DNA from 2 places in the Priestia sp. 179-F W1.4 NHS genome. Region 1 is predicted to be linked to the other one. Evidence: riboswitches for the same ligand, from Rfam matches in the RefSeq annotation. Region 1 holds a riboswitch; the other holds the start of a gene.

Region 1 (8,515 bases):
CACCAATGTTGGAGGCGTTAACACAACAATGGATATTGTACAGAACATTAATCCAGCATACCTGGACATTTTTAAAGGTACAACCGTTTTAGGTATTATATCTTTCTTGGCCTGGGGACTTGGCTATTTCGGACAGCCTCATATTATCGTTCGCTTTATGGCTATCTCTTCTGTTAAAGAGTTAAAACCTGCACGTCGTATTGGAATGAGCTGGATGATTATTTCTATTATTGGTGCTATGCTGACAGGACTTGTTGGAATTGCATATGTAGAAAAAACGGGTATGAAACTAGCAGATCCTGAAACTATTTTTATTAAATTTGCAGATATACTTTTTAACCCGTTAATTACTGGATTTTTATATGCAGCTCTACTAGCGGCAATTATGAGTACGATTTCTTCTCAGCTGCTTGTAACGGCAAGCTCTGTTACAGAAGATTTTTATAAAACATTTTTCCGACGCAAAGCCTCTGACAAAGAGCTTGTAACAATCGGAAGAGCTGCCGTTTTAGGTGTTGCAATTATTGGTATTTTGCTTTCTTTAAAACCTAGTGATACGATTTTAGGACTTGTCGGATACGCATGGGCTGGATTTGGTTCTGCATTTGGTCCTGCTATTTTACTAAGTCTATACTGGAAGCGTATGACTCGATGGGGGGCACTTGCAGGAATGATTGTAGGTGCTGTCACGGTATTAATTTGGGTAAATACTCCGTTGAAGGATACTCTTTACGAAATGATTCCAGGGTTCTTTTTAAGTTTATTAGCTGTCATTATTGTAAGTTTCCTAACAAAGAAACCATCAAGCGATGTTCAACAGCAATTTGTTGAAATGAAAGAAATTTTAATAAAAGAATCGAAGTAAACAAAAAGAGGATGGACAAACATATTTCAATTGAAGGAAGCTCCGGACGATTCATCGTTCGGAGCTTTTGGTTGTGATAGTGAACGTAGATTGAATTGATTTAGTTATATCTCAATCTCTTTTTGTTTTTAATCTCTCTTCCTTATCATATATATATTAAAGATTAATAAAGGAGGTTTTTGTATGCAACATTCTTATTTCCCTTATGAACCTACACAACAAATGCGCGTAGATACACAAAATAGAGAAATTAAAGTAATTGGTGAAGGAAGTGCTTCAACCATTCCAAATGAAATTTCCATGACGATTGGAACGCGCACGGAAAACCGAGACGTTCAAGAAGCCTTAAAAGAAAATTCAGCTGTTTCAAATACTCTGCTGCAAGAGATAAAAAAACTTGGAATCAATGACCAACAAATTGAAACAGCTTCATTCACCATAAATCCTAAATATGATTACAGCGATGGAAAATCGACTCTTACAGGATACGAAGTACAGCATTTGTTTAGAGTAAGAGTACAAGATGTAAAACAAGCTGGCGATGTTTATAACGCTACGTTTTCAAGCGGAGCCAACGTAGCGCAAGATCTTCAATTTCACGTTACAAATGATGATAAATATGAACAAGAAGCGATAAGTAAAGCTTTGCTTAACGCTAAAGAAAAGGCCTTTACCATTGCCAACACGCTGCAGCTCCCTATTAACCAAATCCCCATTTTAATCGAAGAAGGCCCGGTCTATCAGTCATCTGGATCCTCGCCTAAGTTATTAGCAGCCTCTCCCCCTATCCAAGCTCAGTCCTTGACTGTATCCGCTTCTGTAAAAGTTACGTACACGTATTAATACTTATGATAAACTATAGATTATTATAATGAAGAAACTAATCTAAAGGAGCTCTTTGCACAATGACTTCTGAACATTTACTAGCAGCTTATCAGACCCTATGGTTGAACCGTTCTTTCGCTTCTAAACAAGCCCTGACAAGTGAAGATCAGCTTCACGAAGCCATTCTGAAAGATTTAAAAGATGAAATGACTCATCCACGCGTTCGGCAAACACCGTATGTAAAATATCATCTTGGCATAAAAAGAATTCTAAACAGCGGTCTTTCCTCTGATGAAAAAGTTGCGCTTACGTCCCTATACACAAACCTTTTAGATAGCTGTATATAACAAAAAAAGGACTTCCTTAATGGAAGTCCTTTTTTTATTTAATTAACGCTTTTTCTTCTAAGCTTTGAAAAACAGCGTTAAAGTCTTGCTTCAAATCCTCGAATTCCTCTAGCCCTACTGAAAGGCGAAGAAGTGAATCAGTAATTCCTTTTTCTTCACGTACTTCTTTTGGGATACTTGCATGAGACATTGTTGCAGGATGCGTGAGAATGGATTCAACTGCACCTAGACTAACGCCAATTGAAGCTAATTTGACTCCTTGTAAAATATGTCGTGCTACTTCTTCATCCTGCACTTGGAAAGAAATCATAGCTCCGTATCCATTTGCTTGTTCTGAAATGAGTTTGTGGTCCGGATGACTTTTTAAGCCTGGGTAGTATACACGGCTCACTAGAGATTGTTCTTCAAGCCACTTTGCAAACTGCAGCGCTGTTTTTAACTGCTGATCTAAACGAACTTTTAATGTCTTAATTCCTCGAAGCAGTAAAAAACAATCCTGTGGCCCCAAGATAGCACCAAAAGCATTTTGTACAAACTTTACTTCTTCCGCTAGCTTTTCATCGCTTACTACAACTAAACCGCCAATGACGTCACTGTGGCCGCTGATATATTTTGTAGCACTATGAATGACAATATTTACACCAAGGTCAATGGGCTGCTGCAGATAAGGTGTTAAAAACGTGTTATCCACAATTGTAAGGAGATTGTGCTCCTTCGCCAAACTTGCTACTGCTTTAATATCCGTTACCTGTAAAAATGGATTTGAAGGGCTTTCGATATAAATCGCCTTCGTATCTTTCGTGATAGCTTCTTCTACTTTCTCAACCTTCGTTGTATCAACAAAAGTTGTTTTGATACCAAACTTTGAAAATAATCGTGTTAATACACGATATGTCCCGCCGTACGTATCGTGTGAAACTAAAATTTCATCTCCTGATTCAAAAATGGATAACACCGATGAAATAGCAGCCATACCTGATGAAAAAGCAAAACCAGCGTATCCATTTTCTAGCTGAGCAATAGTGTTTTCTAAAGCCTCACGCGTTGGGTTTCCTGAACGAGAATAGTCATAGCGGCCGTTGTTCGTCTCATCTTCTTGATTAAATGTAGATACCTGATAAATAGGTACGTTAACCGCTCCAAAATGACCGTCAATTCCTGTATTTGCATGAATTAAGTTCGTACCAAATCTATGTTTATTATTGTTGGTATGCATCAAATGCCTCCTTCAAATCTTTAATTAAATCATCTGCGTGCTCAATTCCAACTGATAATCGAAGTAAACAGTTTGTTACTCCGACACGATTTCGAATTTCCTCCGGAATGTCAGCGTGTGTTTGACGAGCTGGGAATGTCATTAAACTTTCCACGCCTCCTAAGCTTTCTGCAAATGTAATAACTTTAACATTTTCTAAAAGTACTGACACGATGTCAGGGTGTGAGACAGCAAAAGAAATCATGCCTCCAAATCCAGTTGCTTGTTTCTTCATGATTTCATAGCCCGGATGTGTTTCAAGACCAGGGTAATACACTTTTTCCACGAGATCATGAGCAGTAAGCCAATTTGCAATTTTCAGTGCGTTTTCGTTATGTTTTTCCATACGAAGCGCTAGCGTCTTAATACCGCGCAATAACAGCCAGCTATCCTGTGGACCTAAGATTGCCCCAGCTGCATTTTGATAAAAACGAATTTTTTCTCCTAAGCTACTACATCGAGCGACTACAAGACCAGCAACAACATCATTATGACCCCCAATGTATTTGCTTGCACTATGTATCACAATATCTGCTCCAAGCTCTAAAGGACGCTGATAGTAAGGGGACATGAATGTATTGTCAACGATAGTAAGCAAATCATGCTGTTTAGCTAACGCAATTGCTTCTGGCAAATCAGTCACGTGCATCATTGGATTTGTAGGTGTTTCAATAAATAAAGCTTTCGTGTTGGGACGAAGCGCATCTTTTACTTGCTCGAGATGGGCTGTGTTGACGTACGAAACAGTAATTCCTTGCTCTGAAAAGATTTCATTTAGTACTCGGTACGTTCCTCCGTATAAATCCTCTGATACAATTAAATGATCTCCGTTTTTAAATAGTGCTAAAACTGCCATTACACCCGCCATTCCTGAAGCGAATGCTACTCCTACTTCTCCTTTTTCTAAAGCAGCAATTGCTTCTTCCAATGCTGTACGAGTAGGGTTTGCCGTACGTGCATAGTCAAATCCTGTACTTTGCCCTAAAGCAGGATGAGCAAATGTTGATGCTTGGTAAATGGGTGTTGTAATAGAACCTGTTGAAGGGTCACGACCTACTCCTGAACGAACTAATAAAGTTTCAATTTTCATCTATTTCTCTCCTTAACTCAAAATAAAAAACACTCTTCACAGATGGAAGAGTGTTCGTTTATACACGATTTCTCTCATCTGTTAGAACAATACTGATGTTCCACAGGAATTAGCACCGTTCAAATGAATGTTTCACTTGATGGTTGCCGGGCATCGCAGGGCCAGTCCCTCCGCCACTCTTGATAAGAGTTCTATATAATTGTTGGTGGTTAACGTTTGTTGTTACTAACTTTAATAAAGATTTTCTTTATTGTCAACATAATTTTCTAAAAAATTTAAATCATCTCATTTGTTTATTCAATATACTTGTCCTGATAAGCACATTAAAAAAGAGACGACACCAAGGTCTCTTTTTCTAAGGCAAGTGCACAGATTTTACGTGAGCTAACTTCCAATACATACTTTCTCCATTTGCCGTAATTAGTTCAACAATATTATTAGAAACTTCTTTAAGTACGCCAATTTTTTCTGATTGATCCCCTAAATCTAATACGACCAGTTGATTTTCATATTTTTTAAGCTGCTCTTCAAAGTTTCTGACAAAAGGTGCAGAGGCAGGCCTTACTGGGAGCTCTTTGTCACTTAAAGAATAAGGGGTTAACTCATTACTATAAGGGGTAAGCCATTTCAAATGATGTAAAGAAACAAAGACATTTTTATACACTGGAGAATAAAACACAAGATAATCATTCAGCACGCTTGTAATATAGCCATGCAATGATTTTCCTCCTGTTACATAAATTTCGATAAATTTTCCTTTTGCCTGCTGTAAAATATTACGATAAGAAATCCGCTGACTTTCTTCTATTAAGTTCTCTTCTATGGTTCGTAAAGGTGTATAATCTTCTTCTGAAACCTCTCGCAAGCGATGTATGTGTAAAAGAGGAATATACAAATAATCATGTCCATTATATAAAACCATTACATCTAACCCGAGATCAACAAGTTTTCCTACAAACGTTGTTTTACCTGATATATCGACTTCAACAATTTTATCAATATAATGATTCATACTCATACTCATTCTCCTCCTTTTTCCTATATGATAGAAAAGGTGCTTTATAAGCACCTTTTATGTTCCAGTTCATCATGCTTTCCAACGATAATTTTTCGTTTTAATAACTTTTTCACCTGGTGTTGAAGAGCGTGAACCCGTACGGCGTCCTCCCGAGCGATCGTCTGTGCGACCTCCTGTACGTCTTCCGGTACGGTCTCCAGTACGGCCATCCGTGCGACCTCCGGTTCTATCTACAGTAGTTGATTCTTGCACAGAATCTTCTTCATTTGTATCTCCATTTTGCTCAGAATTTTCTTCATTTTGCTTGAAAGATCCTTTTGATCCTAAGGCAATGGTTTTTACGTGTCTTGGTTGTAAACGTAAAACTTGATTATTTTGTACAAGAGTAAAGTTTCCATTGCGACTTTGAACTAACACACCTTCTACAGCCTCTGGCCCTCCACCGTTAATAGCTACCCATCTATGCGAAAACTCTTCAAACAGTTCATTGAAACTTTTCGCTTTAATATACTCAGGTGTTTCTTCAACTAATAATGGGTTTTGCGGAACAACAGGCGTATTTTTGCTTACAACTTCACTTACACTCTTTATGTGCTCTACATTGATATAAACGACGCCGTCATCTTCTGTTAGTAATACGACATACGCAGATTCAAATGAGCCTAATACATCAAGGATCTTACCCAATTTTTTCTCTGGCCCTCCTTGATTTATTTGCACTTGTTTATCTTTCATTAATAATAAAGTGCCTGCAAATGTGTTGGCTCTGTGCAGTTCTACTTCACTATTAAATCCAGAAAATGTTTGCGCGGAATTAGACTTTGTATCCTCTGTAATGCTTTTAACATGAGCGAGCTGGTAATAAATAAATGTATATTGCTGTTGTGGAATAAGCTGCGCCGGTTGATTATTTTGCTGATTGTTATTTTGTTTTGTTTCAAGAGCAAGTGTTAAATAATCTGATTGAACGTCGATTAAATATCCCGTTTTAGATTCAGGCCCCCCGCGATAGACAGTTACTACTCTCCCTTTTAATGGTTTAAAGTGGGCAGAGTAGCCCGTGCTTTCAGATTGTTGAACTTTACGAGCGCGACTACGATTGGCATTTTGAGTTTGGTCTTGATTTTGGTCGTAGTAATAGTTACTCATTATTTTTCCTCCTTATTAATTGTCCTTATTGGTCATTCATAATGTATATATACGTATCATGTACAGCTATTGTCTTCCTGCATTTGCCTATTATTCTTAAATTCCACTTTTGCCTATCAGTCTAGTAAAATTCAAAAATCAAAAAGATGACTTTTAATGTACGCTGTTCGGTCTTTTACGAAAGAAAGCATAAGGTCTGGTTCCTTATGGAATTGCTCCAAGTTATCTTTTACGTAAGGATCTTTTAATACATATGGAGCAATATAATCATGCAGTTGATAAATGATTGGTTTCATGTATTCTATTGTAAATTGATTATTTAGAACATTGTTCATTTTTTGAATATATCGCTTTTTAATGCTGTTCACCGCCAGTAAGCGAGCTGTAAGCGTATTAAATCCTTGTGCACGTACATAGTCTCCTTCCATTACTTTTCCATTTACATCTCTTCCCCAAGTTGCATCATAATCCCATGGAATCAGTTCAAAGCGCCCGCTTTCATGATTTAGATAGAGCGCATAGTTATGGACAAAACCGTCGTAATTCTGCATACAAATAATACCGACTAACCAAGATAAGTAGCGGTCGACGTTCAGGTACTTCTCAATATTCTGTTCGAATTCTGTATTTGTCCATGTATTAAGATTAAATATAAACTTTTCTAATTTTCCCTCGTCTCCTTCTCTCACTGCTTTATCTTCATATCCAGATAACAAAGTTGTTTTTGGCTTTTTATCCAAATCGCTCATCAAAGAAAAATTAGCATCTCCGTCTACTGCATAAAATATAGATCCATCCGCTAAATTTCTTTTTTTCAAAAATAGTTCATCTACCGATTCGAGCTGAAGATATATTCCTTCATTTTTCCCATTAATCTTAAGAGTGACAAACTGAGAGTAGGGAGATAAAACATCTAAAGAAGAGAAAAAATCGAGGGACAATTTGTTGCGCATAAGCGATGGATCTTTGTATTCAGCGTTTAGGTGTATTTCTTTGGCGCGCTGAAATATTTTCGGAGAATAAAATTCAATATAATATGACTTTTTCTTCATCTTCCGAATATGGGAGCCTCTTAGGAGCAAATCAATATCGTAGCGTTTTTTGTTAAACTTCATCGTTGCCTGAACCGCTTCTTCTGACCAAATATCTCTTTGCATTTCCTTTAAATCTTTTACATTCACAAACAGAGCGTATTGAGGGATTTCTTTTTGCTTCATGATTCGACCACCTTTCTTCAATTATTAAAGTATATGAAGGGTAAATTCTCCATGATACCCCGCAGCATCAACTATTTCCGCAAACTCCACTTTTGACTCATATCAAGGACAAGCATCATCGCGTATTCTATTAATGCAAGACCTAGTCCAATTGACAAGGAGGTTTTTGTATTGCATATTACACCTGAAAAAATTAAAGAGGCTGCTGAAGCCCTAGAATGTACAGAACTGAAATCTTTTATGTTTCAAGAGCCAACTGCCGGTCCACTAACAAAGCCACGTCGCTCTTCTCGTAGCACTGGCCGCGGCTCTCGCCGTTCTACCCGCGGTACGCGTCGCTCTTCTCGCGGCTCTCGTCGTTCTACTCGCCGTTCTCGTCGTTCTACTCGCGGCTCTCGTCGTTCTACTCGCCGTTCTCGCCGTTCTACTCGCCGCTCTCGCCGTTCTACTCGCCGTTCTCGCCGTTCTACTCGCCGCTCTCGCCGTTCTACTCGCCGCTCTCGTCGTTCTACTCGCCGCTCTCGCCGTTCTACTCGCCGCTCTCGTCGTTCTACTCGCCGCTCTCGTCGTTCTACTCGCCGCTCTCGTCGTTCTACTCGCCGCTCTTAATTTCTCTAAACACTCATCTTTATTGCAAAAAAATGCCGAAGAACTACGAATGTCTTCGGCGTTTTTTTCCACTTATAGAAGGTGCACATTTGGAAATATACTAAGATGGAGCGTTATTCATTTTACATAGAAATAGAAAA
Region 2 (8,515 bases), on a different contig from region 1:
GTGTATCTCGTTTGAGTCGTACCATCACCTTTTACTTTACCTGTAAAGTTTGGCTGACCTAATTCTTTCTTTAAGTTAGCTTGTGTGATGGACCCTAAATTTGTTTGACGCTCTACATTTGTACCAAAATAGCGAATTTCGTTAATGACGTTATTTTGGTCATAACCAAATGCATATCCAGGATGGCCCATTTCCGCATGATAGTAGTCAAAGTTATTTGATGAACCTTCAGGCGGAGAACCGAACTGATCACGAACGTCTTGACGCAGGGTTTTGCCAATTTTAAAGTCCGCTGTTAATCGTGGTACTTCACCTTTTACTGCGGCGTTATAAATTTCGTTAATGTTTTTTACAGCTGTTTGACTTTGGCTGCTTGTTTCTTGAGATGTAGCTGCGTGTGCTGGGGTATCAAGCTGAGCCACAGGAGCAAATCCAAACGCAGCAATTCCTGTAATCGTCGTAGCAGCAGCCGCTTTTGATAGCCGTTGTTTCATTTTCATGATTTTTTCCTCCTATATATAACGATTTAGCAATCTCAGTCTACCTAAAAGAGAAGGTAGGCCAGAATGGTCAAGGAGTCTTAGTTGAGTTGGTAACTGATATATATAATGTAACACGCCTTTCAGAATATAAACGTCAGGTAAGGTGAAAAGCAAAAAACGATTCATTTCTCATAGGTGAAAAGATTTGTTTTTATTCCTTTATTATGTAAAAAAACGTAATATAGGGAGGATTCTAAGTCTTTATAAAAAACTAGATAATAACTGTAAGTATGATACAATAAATCAAGTATTTGTTAAAAATATAATATTTATTGCTGGAGTTTTGATGTATGGAAAAAAATTTGATGAGAGGTACGCTTTTGTTAACAGCGTCTTCTTTGCTAACAAAGATTTTGGGTTTTATTTATATTATTCCGTTTACAGCGCTAGTCGGAACGTCAGGTTACGCGCTTTATAAGTATGCATACGGTCCATATACCTTGATGCTAAGCTTATCGACAATGGGTCTTCCGCTTGCTGTTTCGAAGTATGTATCGAAATATAACGGTCTTGGAAACTACAGGGCAGGGCAAGATCTATTAAAAGCAGGCCTTCTATTAATGACGATAACAGGCATAATAGGATTTTTAGTCCTCTATACCATGGCGCCTTCGCTCGCTGAGCTAGTTATTAACGGAAAAGATTCCTCAGGAAATAGTCAAAAAGACGTAGTGTACGTCATCCGAATGGTGAGCTTTGCTTTAATTATTATTCCGCCTATGAGTCTATTACGAGGCTATTTTCAAGGTAATCAATCCATGGGACCGTCCGCGCTGAGTACAATTATTGAACAAATAGTGCGTGTGCTGTTTATTTTAGCAGGAGCATACGCTGTTATTCATCTCTTTCATAGCACGATGACAAAAGCTGTTGGAATTGGTACGTTTGGAGCGTTTATTGGAGGCTTAGGGGGTATAGGGATTCTTGGTGCGACGTATCTAAAACGCAAGCGGCTAATTATGAAGGAAGTGAATAGCGGAAAGAATAATAAATCTGTTCCGTTCTCTTTAATGTTCAAAGAGCTTGTGACGTACGCTGTTCCGTTTGTATTAGTTGGTTTAGCTATTCCAATCTATCAAAATATTGATACGTTTACGATTAACATGCTCTTTCAATCAATAGGGTATGGACAAGCTAAAGCTGAAACGATTAACTCTGTCATTGGGTTAGCGCAAATTTTAGTAATGGTGCCGGTATCGCTAGCGACTGCCTTCAGCATGTCGCTGATTCCGGGTATTACATCTTCTTTTGTGCAAGGAAATTTACGAGAAGTAAAAGGAAAGATTACAAAAACGCTGCAGCTGCTGTTGTTTTTTACTCTTCCTTCTGCGGTGGGGCTTTGTTTATTGGGTAAGCCGGTATATATGATGATCTTTGGAGCGAAAAACAGTCCTGAAATCGGTGGAGTTGTTTTACAATGGTATGCGCCTGCTGCCATTTTATTTGCTCTTTTTACCGTAACAGCCGCGATTCTTCAAGGAATTAATCAGCAAAAGAAATTAATTTTTGGCTTGGGCTTAGGTATTGTTGTGAAGATAGTATTAAACGTACTGTTGGTTTCAAGCTTAAAAGAAATTGGACCTGTTGTCGCGACGTACGGAGGATATGGTGTATCGGTTATCTATAACTTTTATTTAATTGAAAAATCCATTTCTTACCGAGTTCAATCACTAGGAAAAGCCGCGTTGACTCCTGTTTTATTAGTAAGTGTGATGTCAGCCGCTGTGCTTATTGGCAATTATGCTTCTCACTATTTTCTAGAAAATAAGCTGTCTGCATCTTCACTTGCGATTAGCACGTCTTGTATTTCAATAGCTTTAGGTGCTGCTGTGTATCTAGGACTTGGCGTAAAAACAAGTTTAGGGCAATCTGTTGTGTTAAATAGAAGAAAAAGAATGTAAAGGAGAGAAAGAAGTGTCGAAACGATTTGTACTAACCGTAGCCGCTGGAGGATGTATCATAATCTTCGGCGCGCTGCTGCTACTAAACTGGGAAAAGGTGTTTGGAGACTACCGCCCCATTCAAACAGCAACAGCCGTATTCAAGTTAGAAATGGGAAGTCAAGATGTAGCAAAGACTACGGATTCAGATAATGTTCTTTACTATATGGTGAAAAAAGGACATTTAGATGAATATATTCAACTGATGAATGAAAAAGGCTATGTGTTAAAAGAGAAAGATATTGATCATAACCGACTTGTTTTTAACAATGGACAAGAGGATGAGCAAATTTACTACAAGCGCTTTGCTAGGAAGTATACGATGATTGATGGAGAAGGGTAAAAGCCTTCACTTGGAATTACTACATACTAAAATCATTAAAAGAAAACACCACCTTGCGAATAAAAGGTGGCGTTTTTTTGTTAGATTATCTCATCTTAGTTTTACTCTTGCTATCCCTGTTACGACCATACTAGTAATAAAAATAACTATGATTCCAATGTTGGTCGGGGTATCAAAAAATGTTTTTGAAATGGCTAAAGCGATAATAAGCCCAATAGCTATGCCAGATAGTTCTTTCATTAATTTCACCGTTAACACCTCTTAACAATATTACTAAGGAAAAGTCTAACATTATTGGTAAAGTGGTTTCAATTAATAACACATTAACGGAAGAGGTATAATAAAACTTATTTGCTACCACTAAACCCTCTTGACCGTCAACAGATTCAGTATAAGTGCTTTGTGAAGAAGTATAGAATGATTCAAGAAATGAGGTAAAGGCTTTAACTTTTATTTTATATTTTAGTAGACTAAAACCGTATAATCCTATCTGTTTTTAAAGTTTTTTTGCGTAAAAAAGAAAAATAATATTGACAATTGTTGAAAAACTATTAATATTGACTATATTACATAAAATAAATAGCTATTGTTTTCCTTATCAAGAGAGGTGGAGGGACTGGCCCTGTGAAACCCGGCAACCGCTGTCTATGACAGAATGGTGCCAAATCCTTAAGAACAGTATGTTCTTGAAGATGAGGAAGAGACGTTTGGTTAACGAGCTCTTCCTTTATATAAAGGAAGAGCTTTTTTTATATTATAGGGGGAGTAAGTTAAATGAAGAGATTTCTTATTTTAGCAGTTGCGCTTGTACTACTCGTAACTGGCTGTCAGTCAAAAAGTACAAAAAGCAGTGGAAGTGAAGAGAAAGGAAAGAAGCGAATTGCTCTTGTTTTGCCTGAAAAGATTGGAGTTAACCCGTTTTTTCAGCAAATGGATGATGGAGCAAAGCGCGCTGGGAAGAAGTATAACATTGATGTAAAGACAATTGAATCTACGGACCAAGCAGCCATTGAAAGTAATTTGCGTGCTGCGGTAGCCGAAAATTATGACTTGATTATTACATCTTCTTTTGAATCCGAAGATGCGTTGAAAAAAGTAGCTCAAGAAAATCCGCAGCGTCAATTTGCGATTATTGATACAGTGGTCGATTTACCAAATGTAAGAAGCGTTGTATTTCGTGAGCAAGAAGCTTCATATTTATTAGGAGCAGCGGCAGGATTGATTACGAAAACGAATAAAGTAGGAATGGTTGCAGCTGATGATATTCCATTATTAAAAAAATGGACGGTAAGTTTTAAAGAAGGATTACAATCAACAAATCCAAAAGCAGAGTTTCTAGTAAACTATGTTGGAAGCTTCTCTGATCCAGCTAAAGCAAAAGAACTTGCTATTTTACAAGCTTCAAAAGGCGCTGATTTTATCGCCGGAGCATCAGCAGTAGGCGACTTGGGTGTATTTGAAGCAGCAAAAGAAAAAGGTTTTTATACGGCAGGACAAGATATTGACCGTACGGAAGTAGATCCTGAGCATATCGTTTTATCGCAGTTAAAAGGATCTGATGCAGCTGCTTATGAAACGGTAGAAGCACTCGCAAATGACAAATTTAAATCGGGCGTAGTGACATACGGCTTAAAAGAAAAAGGTGTTGGGTTAACGTATGTGACTCAAGACAGCAAGACGCCTCTTAGTGACTTTGTAGGACAAGATGTGATTAATCAATTAAAAGAAATTAAAGATTCGATTATTGATGGAAAAACAGTGGTAAAAGATCCGTTAGCAAAGTGAGTTGAGAAGAGAAGTCGAGTAAGGCTGGCTTCTCTTTCTTATTTTTGAAAAAAACCTAAAGGGGAAAGGAGCAATGAATGGAATGAGTGAGCTGCTGCAGTTAACGAATTTAACGAAGAAATACGGTTCATTTTTAGCAAACGATAACGTGTCTTTTACGCTAAAAAAAGGCGAGGTTCACGCGCTGGTCGGAGAAAACGGTGCTGGTAAAACAACGTTGATGAGGATGCTTTACGGAATGGAAAAGCCGAGTTCAGGAAGTATTCAGCTACATGGGAAAACCGTCTCGTTTTCATCTCCTGCGGATGCGATTAAAAACGGAATAGGCATGGTGCATCAGCATTTTATGGTTTTTCCTCATTTTTCAGTGGCTGAAAATATTGTCTTGGGGCATGAGCCAAAGAAAGGTCTCTTTTTTAATAGAAGGCAAGCGAAAGAGGATGTTCAGCAATTAACCCAAACCTATCAGATTTCAGTAGATGTTCATAAAAAAGTAAAGCATTGCTCAATTGGAGAACAGCAAAAGATTGAAATTTTAAAAGTGCTGTATCAAGGAGCAGAAATCATTGTTTTAGACGAGCCTACCGCTGTACTTACTCCTCATGAAGTGAAGGAACTATTAAAAACAATCCGTTTTTTGGCTTCACAAGGAAAAAGCATCATTATTATTACACATAAGCTGCAAGAAGTGATGGAAGTAGCGGACCGCATCACGGTTCTTCGGAATGGTAAAGTAGCCGGCGTCACAAATAAAGAATCTACTAATGCTCACCATTTAGCCAAGCTGATGGTAGGACGAGAATTAAAAGAGCGTCCTGCAAGAGTGCCGTCACAAGGCACCTCTCATTTAAGCGTACAAAATCTCTTTTTAAAAGGAAAAGGACAAAAAAACGTATTGCAAAATGTGTCTCTTCACGTTTCAGCAGGAGAAATTGTCGGTATTGCAGGCGTTTCAGGAAATGGGCAATCAGAGCTGCTTCAAGCAATCGCTGGATTAGTAGAAACAGACAGCGGAAGTATTAAACTTGGAGATGAAGATCTTACAGGGCAATCTGTGCGTGAAAGAAGAGAAGCAGGAATCGCTCATATTCCAGAAGACCGCTATATGTGGGGAGCCTCTAAAGACGATACGATCGAAGAAAATGCGCTGATGGGCTATCAGTATAAAGCTTCTTACTCGAAAATGGGCTGGCTGAAAAGAAAGATATTCAATTCGAGCGTGGAGGAATGGATAAATGAATTTTCGATTAAAGCCACTTCATCTAAGCAAAAAGCAGGAGAACTGTCAGGGGGGAATCTGCAAAAATTGATTGTTGCCAGAGAGCTTGGCCAAAACACTTCTTTTCTACTTGCTGCCGAACCAACGCGAGGAGTGGATATTGGGGCAATGGAACGTATTCACGACGCTTTGATTCAAAAACGCAATAATGGATCGGCTATTTTACTTGTATCTTCTGAGCTGTCGGAGATTATCTCACTATCAGATCGAATTTTAGTGATGTACGAAGGCAGTATTGTTGGAGAGCTTACAAGAGAAGAAGCGACGGAAGAGAAGCTAAGCATATTAATGGCAGGAGGAACGGTAGAAGGTGATACAGTTGCAGAAACTTCTTAAATCATTGATCCAACCAATTATTGCGGTCATTTTTGGCTTAGCAATAGGAGGCATTATTATCTCCTTAACAGGTGGTTCGGTTTTCCAAACATATACAGAGCTCTGGAATGGAGCGTTTGGTAATTTTTATTTCTTCACTACTACGCTGGCTCGCGCTACGCCTATTCTGTTAATTGCGTTAGGTGTCGGATTTGCTTTTAGAGCAGGTGTGTTTAATTTAGGGGGAGAAGGACAGATGGTCGTTGGAGCTATCAGTGCAGCGATTGTTGCTTATTACCTGCCGGCTCCAGGGGTAGTCAAGCTGATAGCGGCTATTGCCGCTGCGGTTGTGGCAGGAGGGTTGCTTTCCGTTTTAGCAGGCTGGATGGAAGCCGCTTTTAAAATTCAGCTTGTCATTTCGACGCTTTTATTAAATTATATCGCTGTTTTATTTGCAAGTTATTTAGCAGGTCACCCATTTCAAGATAAAACAGGCTCAGCAGCTCTCGCTCAAACGCCTATGATTGAGCAATCGGCGTGGCTTGGAAAAGTGTTTCAAGGAATGCCTCTTCATGTCGGATTTATCATTGCTTTAATCGGTGCGCTACTGCTATGGACAGTGCTTCGCTACTCTGTGTTTGGGTACGAAGTGAACGCATCTGGAAAAAATCCGTTGTTCGGAGCGTATGGAGGCATTCATCAAGTAAAAGTCATGCTGTTCAGTATGTTTATTAGCGGGAGCTTGGCTGGATTAGCAGGAGGGTTTGAAGTGCTTGGTTCACAGTACCGATTTGTAGACGGTGCGCTTACCGTTCCTGGATATGCATGGACTGGAGTGATGGCTGCTCTGTTAGCAAAATCGAATCCAATCGGCATTATTTTTACGTCTCTTTTACTTGCCGCTTTGCAAACAGGAGCGATGGGTCTAGAGCGTAATACAGAAATTCCGTTAGAAATTGCGAGTATTATGCAAGCTGTACTCATTCTATTTATCTCAGCAAAATTCACAAAGCAGTGGTGGAAAGCAAAAAAGAAAGGAGCTGATATTCGTGGAGCTGCTTGATTGGTCACTGTTAAATGCAACGCTGCGAATGGTTGCACCGATTTTATTAGCGGCGCTGGGCGGAATGCTTTGCGCGCGCGTAGGCATATTTAATGTAGGGCTAGAAGGTCTAATTTTGATTGGAGCTTTTAGCGGGATTGCGGGCAACTATTATACTCATAATGTCTTTTTTGCGATCGTGATTGCGGCTGGAGCAAGCTTACTTTTTGCGTTGCTGTTTGGGATGATGGTCGTGATATTTAAAGCGAATGAAATTGTTGTTGGGGTGTCTATTAATTTTTTAGCACTGGGCTTAACGACATTTTTACTCCGGACTATTTTTCATACAAAAGGTGCCTATTACGATAAAAACATGCATGGAATAGGCACATGGGATATTCCTTTAATTAAAGACATACCTATAGTCGGCGACATTGTTTCCGGGCAGTCACCGCTTGTCTATTTTGCATTTTTAGCAGCTATTGCTTTTTATATCTTTTTTTATCGAACGATTTTTGGTTTTCGTCTTCTAGCAGTAGGCTACAATCAAGTAGCAGCAAGTACGCTTGGGTTAAAAGCAATAAGATATCAGCTGTTTGCGATTGCAGCATGCGGAATTCTGTGTGGGATTGCAGGAGCACAGCTTTCATTAGGTCAAGTCACGATGTTCTCAGAAGGCATGACTTCAGGGCGTGGATTTATTGCACTTGTTGCGATGATGCTCGGTCAGTCTCATCCGCTCGGTATTTTAGCGTCGAGTATACTTTTCGGTTTAATGGATGCGGTGAGTACGCGACTGCAAGGTTTTTCAATACCGACCGAGTTTACGATGATGGTGCCGTATGTACTTACATTAGCAGCGATGTTTTTCTTACGAGATAAAGGAGTCGAAACGAATCAAACAAGTCAGCAAAGTGCACGCTGATAAAAAAATAAAGAGGTGGTACCTATGAACAAAGCAGACCGTATTAAACGAATGAAAACACCGGAAATTGATCCAAAGTATGAAGGACGAGTACCTCCGGGTCAGGTAGTAACAGAGCGCTTTCCCATTTTACACGAAGGCGACGTGCCGGAGTATAACTTAGAGGAGTGGACGCTTCGCGTGTTTGGGTTGGTAGACAAAGAAGTGACGCTTTCGTATCAAGATATATTGAACATGCCTCAAACAACGGTGAAATGTGATATTCACTGCGTAACGAGATGGACAAGACTTGATAATGAATTTACGGGCGTGCTGTTTACAGACTTTTTAAAAGCAGTTGGCAT

Evidence for each region. A riboswitch is a leader RNA that binds a small molecule or an ion and turns the genes downstream of it on or off. The one in region 1 is predicted to bind S-adenosylmethionine.
Region 2: another riboswitch for S-adenosylmethionine. It lies ahead of ACH0CI_RS05600 (BMP family protein); the one in region 1 lies ahead of ACH0CI_RS12250 (trans-sulfuration enzyme family protein).

Annotation. Positions count from the first base shown of each region.
Region 1 is NZ_JBIQFF010000002.1:339,830-348,344, forward strand. Features, by position in the region: gene putP (sodium/proline symporter PutP) at 1-865, shown strand, start outside; gene ACH0CI_RS12235 (SIMPL domain-containing protein) at 1,049-1,708, shown strand; gene ACH0CI_RS12240 (hypothetical protein) at 1,771-2,037, shown strand; gene ACH0CI_RS12245 (trans-sulfuration enzyme family protein) at 2,072-3,253, opposite strand; gene ACH0CI_RS12250 (trans-sulfuration enzyme family protein) at 3,237-4,382, opposite strand; SAM riboswitch class I at 4,454-4,571, opposite strand; gene ACH0CI_RS12255 (hypothetical protein) at 4,738-5,400, opposite strand; gene ACH0CI_RS12260 (hypothetical protein) at 5,470-6,549, opposite strand; gene ACH0CI_RS12265 (CotH kinase family protein) at 6,681-7,769, opposite strand; gene ACH0CI_RS12270 (CotG/ExsB N-terminal domain-containing protein) at 7,938-8,375, shown strand.
Region 2 is NZ_JBIQFF010000001.1:1,081,926-1,090,440, forward strand. Features, by position in the region: gene ACH0CI_RS05580 (YjgB family protein) at 1-500, opposite strand, end outside; gene ACH0CI_RS05585 (putative polysaccharide biosynthesis protein) at 833-2,443, shown strand; gene ACH0CI_RS05590 (hypothetical protein) at 2,457-2,825, shown strand; gene ACH0CI_RS05595 (hypothetical protein) at 2,916-3,074, opposite strand; SAM riboswitch class I at 3,418-3,524, shown strand; gene ACH0CI_RS05600 (BMP family protein) at 3,600-4,610, shown strand; gene ACH0CI_RS05605 (ABC transporter ATP-binding protein) at 4,693-6,225, shown strand; gene ACH0CI_RS05610 (ABC transporter permease) at 6,200-7,267, shown strand; gene ACH0CI_RS05615 (ABC transporter permease) at 7,254-8,171, shown strand; gene ACH0CI_RS05620 (sulfite oxidase-like oxidoreductase) at 8,196-8,515, shown strand, end outside.